Regions from separate parts of the Dactylosporangium sp. NPDC000244 genome, predicted to be linked through region 1. Evidence: riboswitches for the same ligand, from Rfam matches in the RefSeq annotation. Region 1 holds a riboswitch; the other holds the start of a gene.
What was found. Region 1 has a riboswitch for cobalamin ahead of ABT369_RS48825 (ABC transporter substrate-binding protein). Riboswitches for the same ligand answer to the same signal wherever they lie in the genome.
Positions count from the first base shown of each region.

Region 2: linked by a shared signal. The riboswitch ahead of cobN (cobaltochelatase subunit CobN) and the one ahead of ABT369_RS48825 (ABC transporter substrate-binding protein) in region 1 are both predicted to bind cobalamin.

Region 1 is NZ_JBEPEH010000050.1:416-7,305, reverse strand. It holds gene ABT369_RS48845 (IucA/IucC family C-terminal-domain containing protein) at 1-460, opposite strand, end outside; gene ABT369_RS48840 (ABC transporter ATP-binding protein) at 457-1,203, opposite strand; gene ABT369_RS48835 (dipeptide/oligopeptide/nickel ABC transporter permease/ATP-binding protein) at 1,190-2,836, opposite strand; gene nikB (nickel ABC transporter permease) at 2,833-3,810, opposite strand; gene ABT369_RS48825 (ABC transporter substrate-binding protein) at 3,795-5,345, opposite strand; cobalamin riboswitch at 5,384-5,563, opposite strand; gene ABT369_RS48820 (SigE family RNA polymerase sigma factor) at 5,694-6,191, shown strand; gene ABT369_RS48815 (hypothetical protein) at 6,188-6,890, shown strand, end outside.
Region 2 is NZ_JBEPEH010000001.1:76,916-84,638, reverse strand. It holds gene ABT369_RS00370 (class I SAM-dependent methyltransferase) at 1-25, shown strand, start outside; gene cobN (cobaltochelatase subunit CobN) at 103-3,651, opposite strand; cobalamin riboswitch at 3,689-3,824, opposite strand; gene ABT369_RS00360 (ferredoxin-like domain-containing protein) at 3,861-4,916, shown strand; gene ABT369_RS00355 (precorrin-8X methylmutase) at 4,913-5,533, shown strand; gene ABT369_RS00350 (precorrin-2 C(20)-methyltransferase) at 5,530-7,041, shown strand; gene ABT369_RS00345 (hypothetical protein) at 7,137-7,511, shown strand; gene ABT369_RS00340 (hypothetical protein) at 7,581-7,723, opposite strand, start outside.

The DNA of each region.
Region 1 (6,890 bases):
CGATACCGCTGGCGACGTTGCCCCACAGGGTTCGGCGGCCCACGCGGGTGATGCGGTGCCACGCGTCGATCGCCGGGGCGAAGTTCTCGTCCAGCATGCGCTCGACGAGCCAGTCCGTCGTCGTGTCGTCGCGGGGCCGGTCGCCGGCCGCATCACCGGCGAACGCGGCGTTGTCGAGCCGGCCGCCGTCGATGTGGATCCAGGTGCCGGCGGCCGCCGCGTCGACGATGCGGTCCTCGAGGAAGCAGCGGGCGAGGACGGGGCCGGTGACCTGGTTGACGTACTGGCAGAACAGCAGCGACGCGGCCGCGACGAGATGGCCGGTGTCCCGGGCGCGGGCGTGGTCCGCGACCAGCTCGTGCAGCATCGGGCCGGTCAGGACCGTCGCATGGTGCCAGCCGGGTCCCTCGGGCACCCCGCGGGGTGCGGTGAACCGGGCACCGAGTTGCGGCCTGCTCATGCCGGGCCGTACTTCAGGGTCGGGGTGTCGGCGACCAGATCGCGGCTGTGCGGGTGGACCGGGTTCGCGAGCAGGTCGGCGGTGGCGGCCTCCTCGACGATCCGGCCGTGGTGCAGCACGATGACGCGGGTGCACAGCGCGGCGACGGCGACGAGGTCGTGGGAGATGAACAGGTAGCCCAGCCCCTCGGTGCGGTGCAGTTCGGCGAGCAGGTCGCGGATCTGTGCCTGCACCGGCAGGTCGAGTGCGGACAGCGGCTCGTCGAGCACCAGCAGCTTCGGCCGGGGTACCAGGGCGCGGGCGATGCAGACCCGTTGGCACTGGCCGGTGCTCAGCTCGTGCGGGTACCGGTGCCGGAGTGCGGGATCGAGCCCGACCCGCTCGAACAGCTCGGCCGCGGTCCGGCCGCCGGGGAAGTTGCGGGCGGGTTCGCCGACGCTGCGCCCGGCCGTCCACCGTGGATTGAGGGCGGCCCGCGGGTCCTGCTGGACGAGCTGGATGTCGCGGCGCCAGCGGCGCTCCCGGCCGGTGTGCCACAGCGAGCGGCGGATCGGCAGGTCGTTCCAGCGCAGGGTGCCGGTCGTCGGCCGGACCTGTCCCACGACGCACTGACCGACGGTGGTCTTGCCCGCGCCGGAGGCGCCGACGAGGGCGACGGTCTCCCCCGCCGCGACCGTGAACGTGATGCCGGCCAGCACCTGCCGCCGGCCGTACACTTTGGACAGTCCGTCAACGCGCAGCATCGACGAGCCTCCGGGTGTACGGGTCCGCGGGTGCGGCGAAGACGTCCGCGGCGCTGCCCTGTTCGACCAGCCGCCCCTCGCGCAGGACGGCGACCCGGTCCGCGACCTGCGACACCAGCCGCAGGTCGTGGGAGATGAACAGCATGCCGATGCCGAGGGTGCGGCGCAGCTCGGCGAGCTCGGTCAGGATGCGGGCCTGGGTGCTCACGTCGAGGGCGGTGGTCGGCTCGTCGCAGATCAGCAGCCGGGGCCGGTTGATGACGGCGATGGCGATGCAGACCCGTTGCCGCATGCCGCCGGAGAGCTGGTGCGGGTACGCCCGCAGCAGCTCCGGGTCGAGCTGGACCCGCTCGAGGGTTTCGGCCGCGCGCCGCCTGGCCTCGGCCCGGGAGACGCGATGGTGGGCGCGGACGGTCTCGGTGAGCTGGGTGCCGATGGTCAGGACCGGGTTGAGGGCCGTGAGCGGGTCCTGCGTGATCAGGCTGACGTGCCGGCCGCGCACGCGGCGCCAGTCGGCGTCGGTCCAGCCGCCGGTGTCCGCGCCGAAGAGGGTCAGGCCGCCGGACACCGCCAGTGGCGGGCGGAGCAGGCCGAGCAGGGCTCCGGCGAGCGTCGACTTGCCGGAGCCGCTCTCACCGACGAGGCCGAGGCACTCTCCCGCGCGCAGTTCGATGGTGACGCCGTCGAGGATGCGGGTCTCGCCGGCGTCGACCGTGAGCTCGCCGAGGCGGGCCAGGACCGGCTCGTCCAGCGCGAGGACCGGCCGGGTGGTCCGGCGGCCGCGGGGGGCCGGCAGCCGCGGGCGGCGGGGTTCGAGGGCGTCGCGGACGGCGTCGCCGAGGTAGGTGACGGCGATGACGACGGCGACGATCGCCAGGCCCGGCGCGAGGAACATCCACGGCGCGTCCTCCACGAAGCCGCGCGCCTCGTTGAGCATGGCTCCCCACTCCGGGTCCGGCGGCCGCACGCCCAGGCCCAGGAACGACAGGCCGGCGATGGCGATGACGACCTCGCCGACGTCGACCATCGCGAGGATCAGGACCGGCCCGGCGAGCCCGCCCAGCACGTGCGTGCCGACGATCCTCCAGTGCGGGGTGCCGGCGATCCGGGCCGCGGCGACGTACGGCTCGTCGCGCAGTTGCAGCGCGTAGCCGCGAACGACACGGGCGTAGCCCGGCCACGACACGACGGTGACGGCGAGCACCAGCCCGGCGAGGCCGGCGTCGAGCAGCGCGGCGACCGCGATCGCCAGGATGAGCCGCGGGAACGCCAGCAGCACGTCGACGATCCGGGTGACGACCAGGTCGAGCCAGCCGCCGAGATAGCCGGCCGCCGCGCCGACGAGCGTGCCGGCGACCACGGTGACGGCGACGGTGACCGCCGCGGTCGCCAGGGAGGCCCGTCCGCCGAACAGCACGCGGGCGAGCAGGTCACGGCCGTAGTTGTCGGTACCGAACGGGTGGGCCGCGGAAGGCGGCAGCGACGCGTCGAGGTAGTCGACGGCGGTCGGGTCGGCGCCGGTCAGCCACGGCGCGGCGGCGACCGCCGCGACCACCACGGCGAGGACGAGCAGCAGCAGACCGGCCGGCCGGTCCTGACGCGGGACGGCCAGGAGGCGGTGCAGGGTCCTCACGCGGCCCCCTCGACGCGCACGCGCGGGTCGATCAGCCGGTAGCCCAGGTCGACGACGAGGTTGACCAGCACGTAGGCGAGGGCCATGGCGAGCGTGAACGCCTGGATGACCGGGTAGTCCCGGCCGGTGATGGAGTCCACGACGTACCGGCCGATCCCCGGCCAGGAGAAGACGGTCTCCACGACGACGGCCCCGCCGAGCAGCCCGGACACGATGAGCCCGGCGTTGGTGAACACCGGCAGCAGTGCGTTGCGCAGGGCGTGGCGGAGCACGATGAGCCGCCACGGCAGGCCCTTGGCCTCGGCCGCGGCCACGTACGGCTGGGACAGGGCGTCGAGCAGGCCGGCCCGCAGCAGCCGGGAGACCGCGGCGGCGAGGCCGAGGCCGAGGGTCACGGCCGGCAGGACCAGGTGCGCCGGGGTGCCCCGGCCGTAGGTCGGCAGCCAGCCGAGCGCGACGGAGAACGCGTACATGAGCAGCAGCCCGAGCAGGAAGCCGGGGACCGACACGCCCAGCAGCGTCAGCAGGCGGGCGACGCGATCGGCGGCGCGGCCGTGCCACACGGCACCGGCGATTCCGGCCGGTACCGCCACCACGACCATGACCACCAGGGCCGCTGCGGCGAGCTCGAGCGTCGCGGGCAGCCGCATCGCCAGCTCGTCCGTGACCGGTGCGCCGCTGCGCAGCGACGTCCCGAGGTTGCCGGACAGGACGTCGCCGAGCCAGTCCGCGTACTGCACCGGGTACGGCCGGTCGAGGCCGAGGTCCTGGCGCAACGTGGCCAGGTCCTCCTCGAGCCGGCTGATGTCGGCGCCGGGCTCCACCATGGACAGCAGGATGGCGTGGCTCGGGTCGCCGGGGATCAGCCGGACCATCGTGAACAGCACGATCGAGATGCCGAGCAGGACGGGCACCGTCGCGGCGAGCCGCACGGCGAGATAGCGCAGCATCGCGCCGGCTACCGGGCCAGCCACATGCCGGGCAGGATGCGCCGCGACAGGTTCGGGTCGACGCCGCGGACCCGCGGGGTGTAGGCCGCGCCCCACTGCGTCGAGGCGTACAGGTACACCAGCGCGACGTCGTCGAGCAGAATCCGCTGCGCCTGCTGGGCCAGGTCGGCCTGCTTCGCCGGGTCGAACTCGGTGCCCAGCTGGTCGATGAGGGCGTCGACCCGCGGGTTGCTGTAGCCGCCGTAGTTGGATACGACGCCGGTGCGGTAGAACGCGCGCAGCTGCCCGGCGATGTCCCCGGTGGCCGAGCCGCACGAGCAGTAGGTGGCGATCTCGAAGTTGCCGTCGAGCATCATCTGGTTCGAGGCGGTCGTCTCCACGGGAGCCAGCTCGGTGGAGATGCCGGCCTTCTTCCACTGGCTCTGCAGCGCGATCGCCAGCGGCTGGAACACCGTGTATGTCAAGATCTTGAAGTGCAGGCGGGTGCCGTTCTTCGCCCGTACCCCGTCGGGGCCGGGCAGCCAGCCGGCGGCGTCGAGCAGCCCGGCCGCCTTGGTCACGTCGGTCGCGGTTGCGGTGCCGATCGCGTACGGCAGTCCGGCCGGGAAGTGCCCGGTGGCCGCCTTGGCGTAGCCGTGGTTGAGCCCGTCGACCAGTTCCTTGCGGTCCGCGGCCAGGTCGAGCGCCTGCCGGACCGCCTTGTCCCGCAGCGCGGGGACCTTCTTCGTGTTCAGCCAGATGTTCCTGGTGGTGGGCGCCGGGGAGTACACGGTGAACTTCGTGCCGGACTTCTCGTACTGCAGGCGCTGGTCGATCTCGACGTTGAACTCCGCGTCGGCGTCGCCGGAGCGCAGCGCGAGCATCCGCGCCTGCGCGTCGGTGCCCAGCCGCGCCTCGATCCGCTTGAGCTTGACGCCGCCCTCGGGCTTGTCCCAGTAGTCGGGGTTCGCCTCGGCGATCAGCGTCTCGCCGGGCACGAACCGGACCGGCTTCATGAACCCGGTCAGATCGGGGTTGCGGTTGAAGTCGTCGCCGCGGCGGTCGGCCTCGGCGGCGTTGTGGATGCCGTACGTCGTGAGCCGGAACGCCAGCCCCGGGTCCGGGGTCTTCGTGGTGACCCGCAGCGTCGTGGCGTCGACGGCGGCGAACTCCATCGCGCCGAGGATCGACTTGGCGCGGGTGTTCTTCGCCTTGTGCCGCTCCAGCGACGCCCGCACCGCGGCGGCGTCCACCGGCGCCCCGCTCCAGAACTTCACGCCGCTGCGGAGGGTGAACTCCCAGGTCGTCGGGGTGACGGACTTCCAGGCGGTGGCCAGGCCGGGCCGCAGCGTCGCGTCGTCGTTCTGCACGACGAGGGACTCGGCGAGGCCGTTCTCGAGGATCCGCTGCGCGTCGATGTGGATCGGGTCGAGCGAGCGCGGCATGTTCACGGTCAGGAACTGCAGCGTCTGCTCGGCCGCCGGCTCGCCGGACGTCGCCGCCGGAGCACTCGCGCCGCAACCGGACAGGAACAGGGAGATGGCGACGGCAAGTGCCGCCGCACGGGAAAAGGACCGCATGCGGGAGTTCCGCCTTCCAGCACCTCGTGGACGGTGGTGTACACGTACGTGCCGTGGCCGGTCTCCTGGCTGACGGGAGGCGCGTTCCCGGCCGGCCTTCCCAGGCATCGCTGCCCAGTGACCCCACGAGGGTGAAGGCCGGGAACTCCCGATCACAGTGGCGAGGGCCGCGCCGGCATCACACCGGCTTCCCGATCACCACGGCCCCGGCAGCCTAAGGCGGTCGTCGCGGTCCCGACAAGGAAGATCCAGCATGAAACTGCCCACAGCGCGCCGGCCGCCCTCGCCGTTGCCGGAACGGTCCCGTGCAACGAACGCCGGGGGTGGCTTCGTGAACGGGGTGTGCAGGTGACGTTCGAGGAATTCCTCGCCGCCCGGTTGCCCGCCCTCACGCGGTACGCCACGGCGCTCGCCGGTGATCCCGACGCCGGCGCCGACGTGCTGCAGGACGTGCTCGTGAAGGCGCAGCCCCGGTGGTCGAAGATCGCTGAACTGGAGTCCCCGGAGGCGTACGTCCGGCGGATGGTCATCAACGAGCTGACCTCGGCTCGAAGACAGCTCGCGGCGCGGCTGCGCCGGGAGCGCGTGCACCAAGCCGCCGAGCCGGCCGCGGCCGACGGCCATGACGAGCGGATCGCGCAGCGGGACGCGCTGGTCCGGCTCATCCGCGACCTTCCCGCGCGCCAGCGGATCGTGATCGTGCTGCGGTACCTCGAGGACATGGCCGACGCCGACATCGCCGTGCTCATGGGCTGCTCGATCGTCACCGTCCGCACCCAGGCCATGCGTGGCCTGGCCACCCTGCGCGCAGTACTGCCCCAACCCAGCCTTGAGGAGCAACGATGAGCTACGAGGACGACGCGATCCGCGGCGCGATCGCCACCATCGCCGACCGGGCCCACGCACCGCAGCGCATCACGGCGGCGCTCGACGCGCGGACGCGGGTCATGCGCCAGCGCCGCCTGGTGCTGCGCGCCGCCGGGGCCGCGGTGGCGGTGGCGGCGGTCGGAGGCGGCCTGGAGGTGTACCGCTCGGTGGCCGGGCCCGGGCGGCCCGGGGAGCCCGGCTCCCCGAAGGCCCCCGGCGGCTTCCCGAAGGTCGCGGGCGGCCCGGGCGGCGGCTGGCTGGAGGCCACGGCGACCTGGCGCCCCGGGTTCCTGCCCGACGGCTACGGCCAGGTGATGGCCTCGGTCCTGGTGTCCGGCGGCGCCGCGGCCGCCACGAGCCGCGGCTGGGCCCCCGCGCCGGGCACCGGCACCACGGGCGCGACCGTGACCCTGATCATCGGCGACGACGGCCCGCCCCGTCACACCGGGGGAACCGTGTCGATCAACGGCGTCGAGGCCGAGGTGCTGGACCGCATCGAGGGCGCGTCCGGCGTGACGTGGGTGCCGGCGGGCGGTCAGCGGCTGACGGTGATCGTGACCGGCTCGGACCGCACGGTGGAGCGCGACATGGCGGTCGCGGTGGCCGAGTCCCTGCGCCCGGACTCGACGAAGATCGCGGTGGGCCCGCGGCTCGGCTTCCTGCCGGACCCGTTCACGT
Region 2 (7,723 bases), on a different contig from region 1:
GGTCGCGGCCCGCCGAAGCAGCTAGCGGTCGCGGCCCGCCGAAGCAGCTAGCGGTCGCGGCCCGCCGAAGCAGCTAACGGTCGCGGCCCCGGCGAGGCTGGGCTACACGTCCTCGAGGTCGCCCTCCGTCTGGAGGTACACCTCGCGCAGACCGTCCAGAGTGGACTGCTCGGGGTGCTCCCACAGGCCCCGGTCGGCCGCCTCCAGCAGCCGCTCGGCGATCCCGTGCAGCGCCCAGGGGTTCGACTCGGTCAGGAACTTGTGGTTGTCCGGGTCGAACACGTAGGACTCGGCCAGCTTCTCGTACATCCAGTCGGCCACGACCCCGGCGGTGGCGTCGAAGCCGAAGAGGTAGTCGACGGTGGCCGCGAGCTCGAACGCGCCCTTGTAGCCGTGCCGGCGCATCGCCGCGAGCCAGCGCGGGTTGACGACCCGGGCCCGGAACACCCGCGCGGTCTCCTCGCTCAGCGTCCGGGTGCGCACGGCGTCCGGGTTCGTGCTGTCGCCGACGTACGCCGCGGGCGCCTTCCCGGTGAGGGCGCGCACGGTCGCCACCATGCCGCCGTGGTACTGGAAGTAGTCGTCCGAGTCCGCGATGTCGTGCTCGCGCGTGTCGGTGTTCTTGACCGCGACGCTGATCCGCTTGTACGCGCCCTCCATGTCGGCCCGCGCCTCGATCCCGTCGACGCCGCGGCCGTACGCGTAGCCGCCCCAGACCGCGTAGACCTCGGCGAGGTCGCGGTCGTCGCGCCAGTTCCGGCTGTCGATGAGCGGGAGGATGCCGGCCCCGTAGGCGCCCGGCTTGGAGCCGAACACGCGCAGCGAGGCCCGGCGCGCGTCGCCGTGCTCGGCGACGTCGGCCTCGATGTGCGCCTTGACGAAGTTCTCCTCCGGCGACTCCCCCGGGGCCGAGGCCGCGAGCTGGACGGCGTCGTCGAGCAGGGCGACCACGTGCGGGAAGGCGTCGCGGAAGAAGCCGGAGATGCGCATGGTCACGTCGATGCGCGGGCGGCCCAGCTCGGCGAGGTCGATCAGCTCCAGGCGGGTGACCCGGCGCGAGGCCTCGTCCCAGACCGGGCGTACCCCGAGCAGCGCCAGGGCCTCGGCGATGTCGTCGCCGGCGGTGCGCATGGCGCTGGTGCCCCACATCGACAGCCCGACGGAGCGGGGCCAGTCGCCGTGGTCGGCCCGGTACCGCGTGAGCAGCGAATCGGCCATCGCCTGCCCGGTCTCCCAGGCCAGTCGCGAGGGGACGGCCTTGGGGTCCACGGAGTAGAAGTTGCGCCCGGTCGGCAGCACGTTGATGAGCCCGCGCAGCGGGGACCCGCTCGGCCCGGCGGGCACGTAGCCGCCGTCGAGCGCGTGCAGCACCATCGTCAGCTCGTCGGTGGTGCGGGCCAGGCGCGGCACGATCTCCTCGGCAGCGAAGCGCAGGACACGTACGACATCCGGATTGTCGGAAATATCCGACAAATCGGAGACAGCCCAATCGCGAGCTTCCATCGCCGCGACAAGCGCGCGGGCGCGCGACTCGACGTCGTCGACCGCAGCCCGATCCACAGTGGACTCATCGTGCCCCAGTGCCTCGCGCAGGCCGGGCAGGGCCGCCACCTGGCCGCCCCACATCTGGCGGGCCCGCAGCATCGCCAGCACCAGGTCGATCCGCGCCTCGCCGGAGGGGGCCTGGCCGAGCACGTGCAGGCCGTCGCGGATCTGCACGTCCTTGACCTCGCACAGCCAGCCGTCGACGTGCAGCAGGAAGTCGTCGAACTCGGCGTCGTGCGGCCGGTCGTCCAGGCCCAGGTCGTGGTCGAGCTTCGCGGCCTGGATGAGCGTCCAGATCTGGGCCCGGATCGCCGGCAGCTTGGCCGGGTCGAGCGCGGCGATGTTCGCGTGCTCGTCGAGCAGCTGTTCGAGGCGGGCGATGTCGCCGTAGGTGTCCGCCCGGGCCATCGGCGGCACCAGGTGGTCGACGAGCGTGGCATGGGCGCGGCGCTTGGCCTGGGTGCCCTCGCCGGGGTCGTTGACGAGGAACGGGTAGATGAGCGGCAGGTTGCCCAGGGCCGCGTCCGCGCCGCAGCCGGCCGACAGCCCGACCGTCTTGCCCGGCAGCCACTCGAGGTTGCCGTGCTTGCCGACGTGCACGACGGCGTGGGCGCCGAAGGAGTCGGCGAGCCAGCGGTAGGCGGCGAGATAGTGGTGCGACGGCGGCAGGTCCGGGTCGTGGTAGATGGCCACCGGGTTCTCGCCGAACCCGCGCGGCGGCTGCACCATCACCACGACGTTGCCCCGCCGCAGCGCGGCGAGCACGATGTCGCCGTTGTCCGGGTCCACGAACAGCTCGCCCGGGGCCGGGCCCCAGTGCTGCTCCATCCCGGCGCGCAGGTCCTCCGGCAGCGTCTCGAAGAACGCCCGGTAGCGCTCGGCCGGAATCCGCACCGGGTTGCCGCGCAGTTGCTCCTCGGTGAGCCAGTTGACGTCCTGGCCGCCGGCCGCGATGAGCTCGTGGATGAGCGCGTCGCCGTCGGACGGGAAGCCCTCGCCGAGGTCGTAGCCGCGCTCGGCCAGCGCGGCCAGCAGCCGCACGACGCTCGCGGGCGTGTCGAGGCCGACGGCGTTGCCGATCCGCGAGTGCTTCGTCGGGTACGCGCTGAGCATCACCACGATCCGCTTGTCCGCGTTCGCCAGGCCCCGCAGGCGCGCGTGGGCCGCGGCGATCCCCGCCACCCGGCCCGCCCGCTCGGGATCGGCGACGTAGACGGTGAGGCCGTCCTCGTCGATCTCCTTGAACGAGAACGGCACCGTGATGAGCCGCCCGTCGAACTCCGGGATGGCGACCTGGGTCGCGGTGTCCAGCGGCGAGAGCCCGTCGTCGTTACCGTCCCACGTCTCGCGGCTGCTGGTCAGGCACAGGCCCTGCAGGATCGGCACGTCCAGGGCGGCGAGCGCGCCCACGTCCCAGGCCTCGTCCTCGCCGCCGGCCTGCGCGTCGGCCGGGCGGGTGCCGCCGGCCGCGAGCACGGTCACGATGAGCGCGTCGGCCCGGCCCAGGGTGCCGAGCAGCTCGGGCGGGGCGGTGCGCAGGGAGGCGGCGAAGACCGGCAGGGGCCGTACACCTTCCGCCTCCAGCGCGGCGCAGAGGCCCTCGACGAACGCGGTGTTCCCGGCGACGTGGTGGGCCCGGTAGTAGATGACGGCGACCGTCGGCCCGTCCACCGGCGCGGCCTCGCGGTCCAGCACGCCCCACGCGGGGGTCTCGACCGGGGCGGCGAAGCCGTGGCCGGTGAGCAGGACGGTGTCGCAGAGGAAGCGGTGCAGCTCGGCGAGGTTGGCGGCGCCGCCGAAGGCCAGGTAGGCGTGGGCCTGCGCGGCGAGGCCGGCCGGGACCGTGGAGTGGCTCATGAGCTCGGCGTCGGGGGCCTGTTCGCCGCCGAGGACGACCACCGGGAGCCCGGTCGCCAGGAGCGCGTCGAAGCCCTCCTGCCAGTCGCGGTACCCCCCGAGGAACCGCACCACGACCAGCTCCGCGCCCTCGGCGAGCCCCGGCAGGTCCTCGACCGCCGTGCGCGAGGGGTTGGCCAGGCGCCACGCGGCACCACTGGCCCGGGCGCTGAGCAGGTCGGTGTCGGACGTCGACAACAGCAGGATCACGCCGGGTCCTCCCTCGGGGTCCGCGCCCCAAGACGGTGGGATGGGTCCGGCGGCGGAGAGTATCCTGGCTTGCCGGAAATCGTCTCTCCGGTTCACAGTGGCGGGACCGTCCCGGATTCGCACCGGGTTCCTCCACGTCGCCGTTGCACAGCGCCGTCAACTCTTCAGGACGAGCGTGTGTGCCGTCAAGCGCAGGTAGTATCCGCCGCGTGCAGGCTCCCAGCGGACGCGACGCCCCCGACCGGTGCCCCGGCGCCGTGCAGGTCCACGCGGCCGCCGACGGCGGGCTGGCGCGCGTCCGGCTGCCCGGCGGGCGGCTCACCGCCGCGGGGCTGACGGTCCTGCGCACCGCCGCGGCCGAGCTCGGCGATCCGGCGCTGGAGCTCACCTCGCGCGGAAACGTGCAGGTCAGGGCGTTGAGGCCGGGGGCCGAGCACGAGCTCGCGGCCCGGCTCACCGACGCCGGGCTGCTGCCGTCGGCCACCCACGAGCGGGTCCGCAACATCGTCGCCAGCCCGCTGAGCGCGGCCGTGCGCCCCCTGGTCGCGGCGTTCGACGCGCTGCTGTGCGCCACGCCGGCCCTCGCGGGGCTGCCGGGCCGGTTCCTGGCCACCGTCGACGACGGCCGCGGGGACGTGACGCCGCTGCTCGGCGACGTGGGCCTGCACGGTTCCCGGCTGACCCTGGCCGGTCGCCCCACCGCGCGGCACGGCGGCCCTGAGCTGCTCGTTTGCGCCGCCGAGGCGTTCCTGGCCGAGCGCGCCGCGCAGGCCTCGAGGGCGTGGCGGCTGGCCGAGCTGGACGACGGCCCGGCGCGCGTCGCCGCGCGGCTGGGCACCACCGTCTCGGACATTCCGCTCACCCGGCTGGACCCGCCCGAGCCCGGCATCCATGGCTCGTCCGCCGTGCTCGCCGTGCCGCTCGGACTGCTCACGCCGGCCCAGTCCGCGGCGCTGGCCGGAGAGATCATCGTCACGCCATGGCGCACCGTGGTCGTGCCCACATCGACGATGCCGCAAGCTGTGGCGTCCGGGCTCGTCGCGGACCCGGCCTCGCCGTGGGCCGGGGTGACGGCGTGCGCGGGCCGGCCGGGGTGTGCCAAGGCGCTCGCCGACGTTCGCGCGGACGCCCGGGCCTCGGTGCTCGCGGGCTCCTCGGAGCCGGCGCACTGGGTGGGCTGCGAGCGGCGCTGTGGCGCACCGAAGGGAAGGCACGTGGAGATGTTGGCGACGGCGTCCGGCTACCAGCGCAGCGTGCGCGGATGAGCGACTACATCCGCGACGGCGCCGAGATCTACCGGCGCTCGTTCGCGACCATCCGGGCCGAGGCCGACCTGTCCGGGCTGCCGGCCGACGTCGCCCAGGTGACGGTCCGCATGATCCACGCCTGCGGCATGGTCGACCTCCCCGCCGACGTCGGCTACTCCCCCGGCGTGGTCGCGGCCGCGCGCGCCGCGCTGCGGTCGGGCGCGCCGATCCTGTGCGACGCCGAGATGGTCGCGTCGGGGGTGACCCGGGCGCGGCTGCCCCGCGACAACGAGGTCGTGTGCACGCTGCGCGATCCGGCGGTACCGGCGCTGGCCTCGACCCTGGGCAACACGCGCAGCGCGGCCGCGCTCGAACTGTGGCGGGGCCGCATCGACGGCGCCGTCGTGGCCGTCGGCAACGCGCCCACCGCCCTGTTCCGGCTGCTGGAGATGGTCGCTGAGGGGGCCGGCACGCCCGCCGCGGTGATCGGCATCCCGGTCGGGTTCATCGGCGCCGCCGAGTCGAAGGCGGCCCTGGCCGAGTCCGGCCTCGAGCACCTCGTGGTGCACGGCCGCCGGGGCGGCAGCGCGATGACGGCCGCCGCCGTCAACGCCATCGCGAGCGAGAAGGAATGATCACGGTGGAGACTGGGCGGCTGTACGGGGTGGGCCTCGGCCCCGGCGACCCGGAGCTGATGACGGTCAAGGCGGCCCGGCTCGTCGCGGCCGCGCCCGTCGTCGCCTATCACAGCGCCCGCCACGGCCGCAGCATCGCCCGCGCGATCGCCGCGCCCTACCTGCGCCCGGAGCAGGTCGAGGAGGCCCTGGTCTACCCGGTGACGACCGAGGACACGCCCGACTACCGGGGCGTGATCGAGGAGCACTACGACGCGTGGGCGGCGCGGCTGGCCGTCCACCTCGACGCCGGCCGGGACGTGGTCGTGCTGTGCGAGGGTGACCCGCTGTTCTACGGCTCCTACATGCACATGCACAAGCGGCTGTCGCAGCGGTACCGCACCGAGGTCGTCCCCGGCGTGACGTCCGTGGCCGGCGCCTCCGCGGTGCTGGGCCGCCCGCTGGTCGAGCGGGACGAGGTGCTGACCGTGCTGCCCGGCACCCTGCCCGCCGACGCGCTCGCCGAGCGCCTCGCCGCGACCGACTCGGCCGCGGTGATGAAGCTGGGCCGCACCTTCGGCAAGGTCCGCGACGCGCTCGAGCGGGCGGGCCGGCTGGACGAGGCCTGGTACGTCGAGCGCGCCACCACCGCCGGCGAGCGCGTCGCCCCGCTGGCCGAGGTGGACCCGGCGACGGTGCCGTACTTCTCGATCGCCCTGCTGCCGTCCCGCGTCCACGACGAGACCGCCGCGGCACTGGCCGAGCGGCCCGCACCGGGGTCCGCGGGCGAGGTGGTGGTGGTCGGCCTCGGCCCGGCCGGCCGCGACTGGCTCACGCCGCAGGCCCAGGCCGCGCTCGCCGCCGCGGACGATCTCGTGGGGTATGGGCCGTACCTGGCCCGGGTCCCCGGCAACCCCCGCCAGCGCCGGCACGCCTCCGACAACCGGGTCGAGGCCGAGCGCGCCGAGTTCGCCCTGGCCCTGGCCAAGGAGGGGCGCCGGGTCGCGGTCGTCTCCTCCGGCGACCCGGGCGTCTTCGCGATGGCCGCCGCGGTGCTGGAGGTCGCGGCCGAGCCGCGCTGGAAGGACGTCCCCGTCCGGGTCCTGCCGGGCCTGACCGCGGCCCAGGCCGTGGCCAGCCGCGCCGGCGCCCCGCTGGGCCACGACTTCTGCGTGCTGTCGCTGTCGGACCGCCTCAAGCCCTGGGACGTCATCGCGGGCCGCCTCGAGGCCGCGGCCCGGGCCGACCTCGTGATCGCCGTCTACAACCCCGGCTCGAAGTCGCGCACGTGGCAGGTCGAGGCGGCCAAGGCGCTCCTGCTCACCCACCGGCCGGCCGGCACGCCCGTCGTCATCGGCCGCGACGTGGGCGGCCCGGAGGAGTCGGTGCGCGTGGTCGCCCTGGCCGACCTGGAGCCCTCCGAGGTGGACATGCGCACGCTGCTCATCATCGGCTCGTCCCAGACGCGGGTCCGCGAGCGCGACGGCGAGCCGCCGGTGGTCTGGACGCCGCGGCGCTATCCCGCCTGAGCGGGGTGGCGCGGTTTGGGGATACGCGGGCCGGGGCCGGGCGCCTATCGTTTCAGCCGAACACCCACCGCGACATTTCCCGAAGGACGGACAGCATGAGCGACTACGACGACGGCGGCCAGCTCGACCCCGGCTTCCACGGCGACGAGCAGCCGGACTTCGCCGGCCAGGGCGCCGACTTCGGCCACTTCGAGGCCGGCCAGGACCACAGCGCGATGGAGCAGCTGCACGCGGACCACGGCTCGGAGACGGACTTCGGCCAGCAGTTCGGCGTGTTCGAGCACGACACCCACCAGGCCGAGTCGACCGCGCTCGAGCAGGGTCACCACGAGGCGTACAGCGCCGGCTACGACGAGGGCGAGTCGCCGTCGTTCACCGGTGGCGACATCGACGACCTGCACGCCCGCCTCGGCAACCTCGGCGGCCCGGACACCACCGGCCAGGCCGGCCTCGGCGTCGCCTCCAACTGACGCAAGCCCCGGAGCCTGGCCGCGGTCATCGGACCGCGGCCAGGCTCACGCGCGTGCGGCCAGGTCGAGTCATCGGCACCGCCGCCAGGTCGAGGCCGGCGAGCCGTCCGCCTCGGCCCAGGCCCGCTGCACCGCGTAGGCCGCGGCCACGTCGCCGGGCGGCAGGAGCCCGCGCACCGGCGGGCAGGGGACGCCGGAGGCCCGCGCCTGAA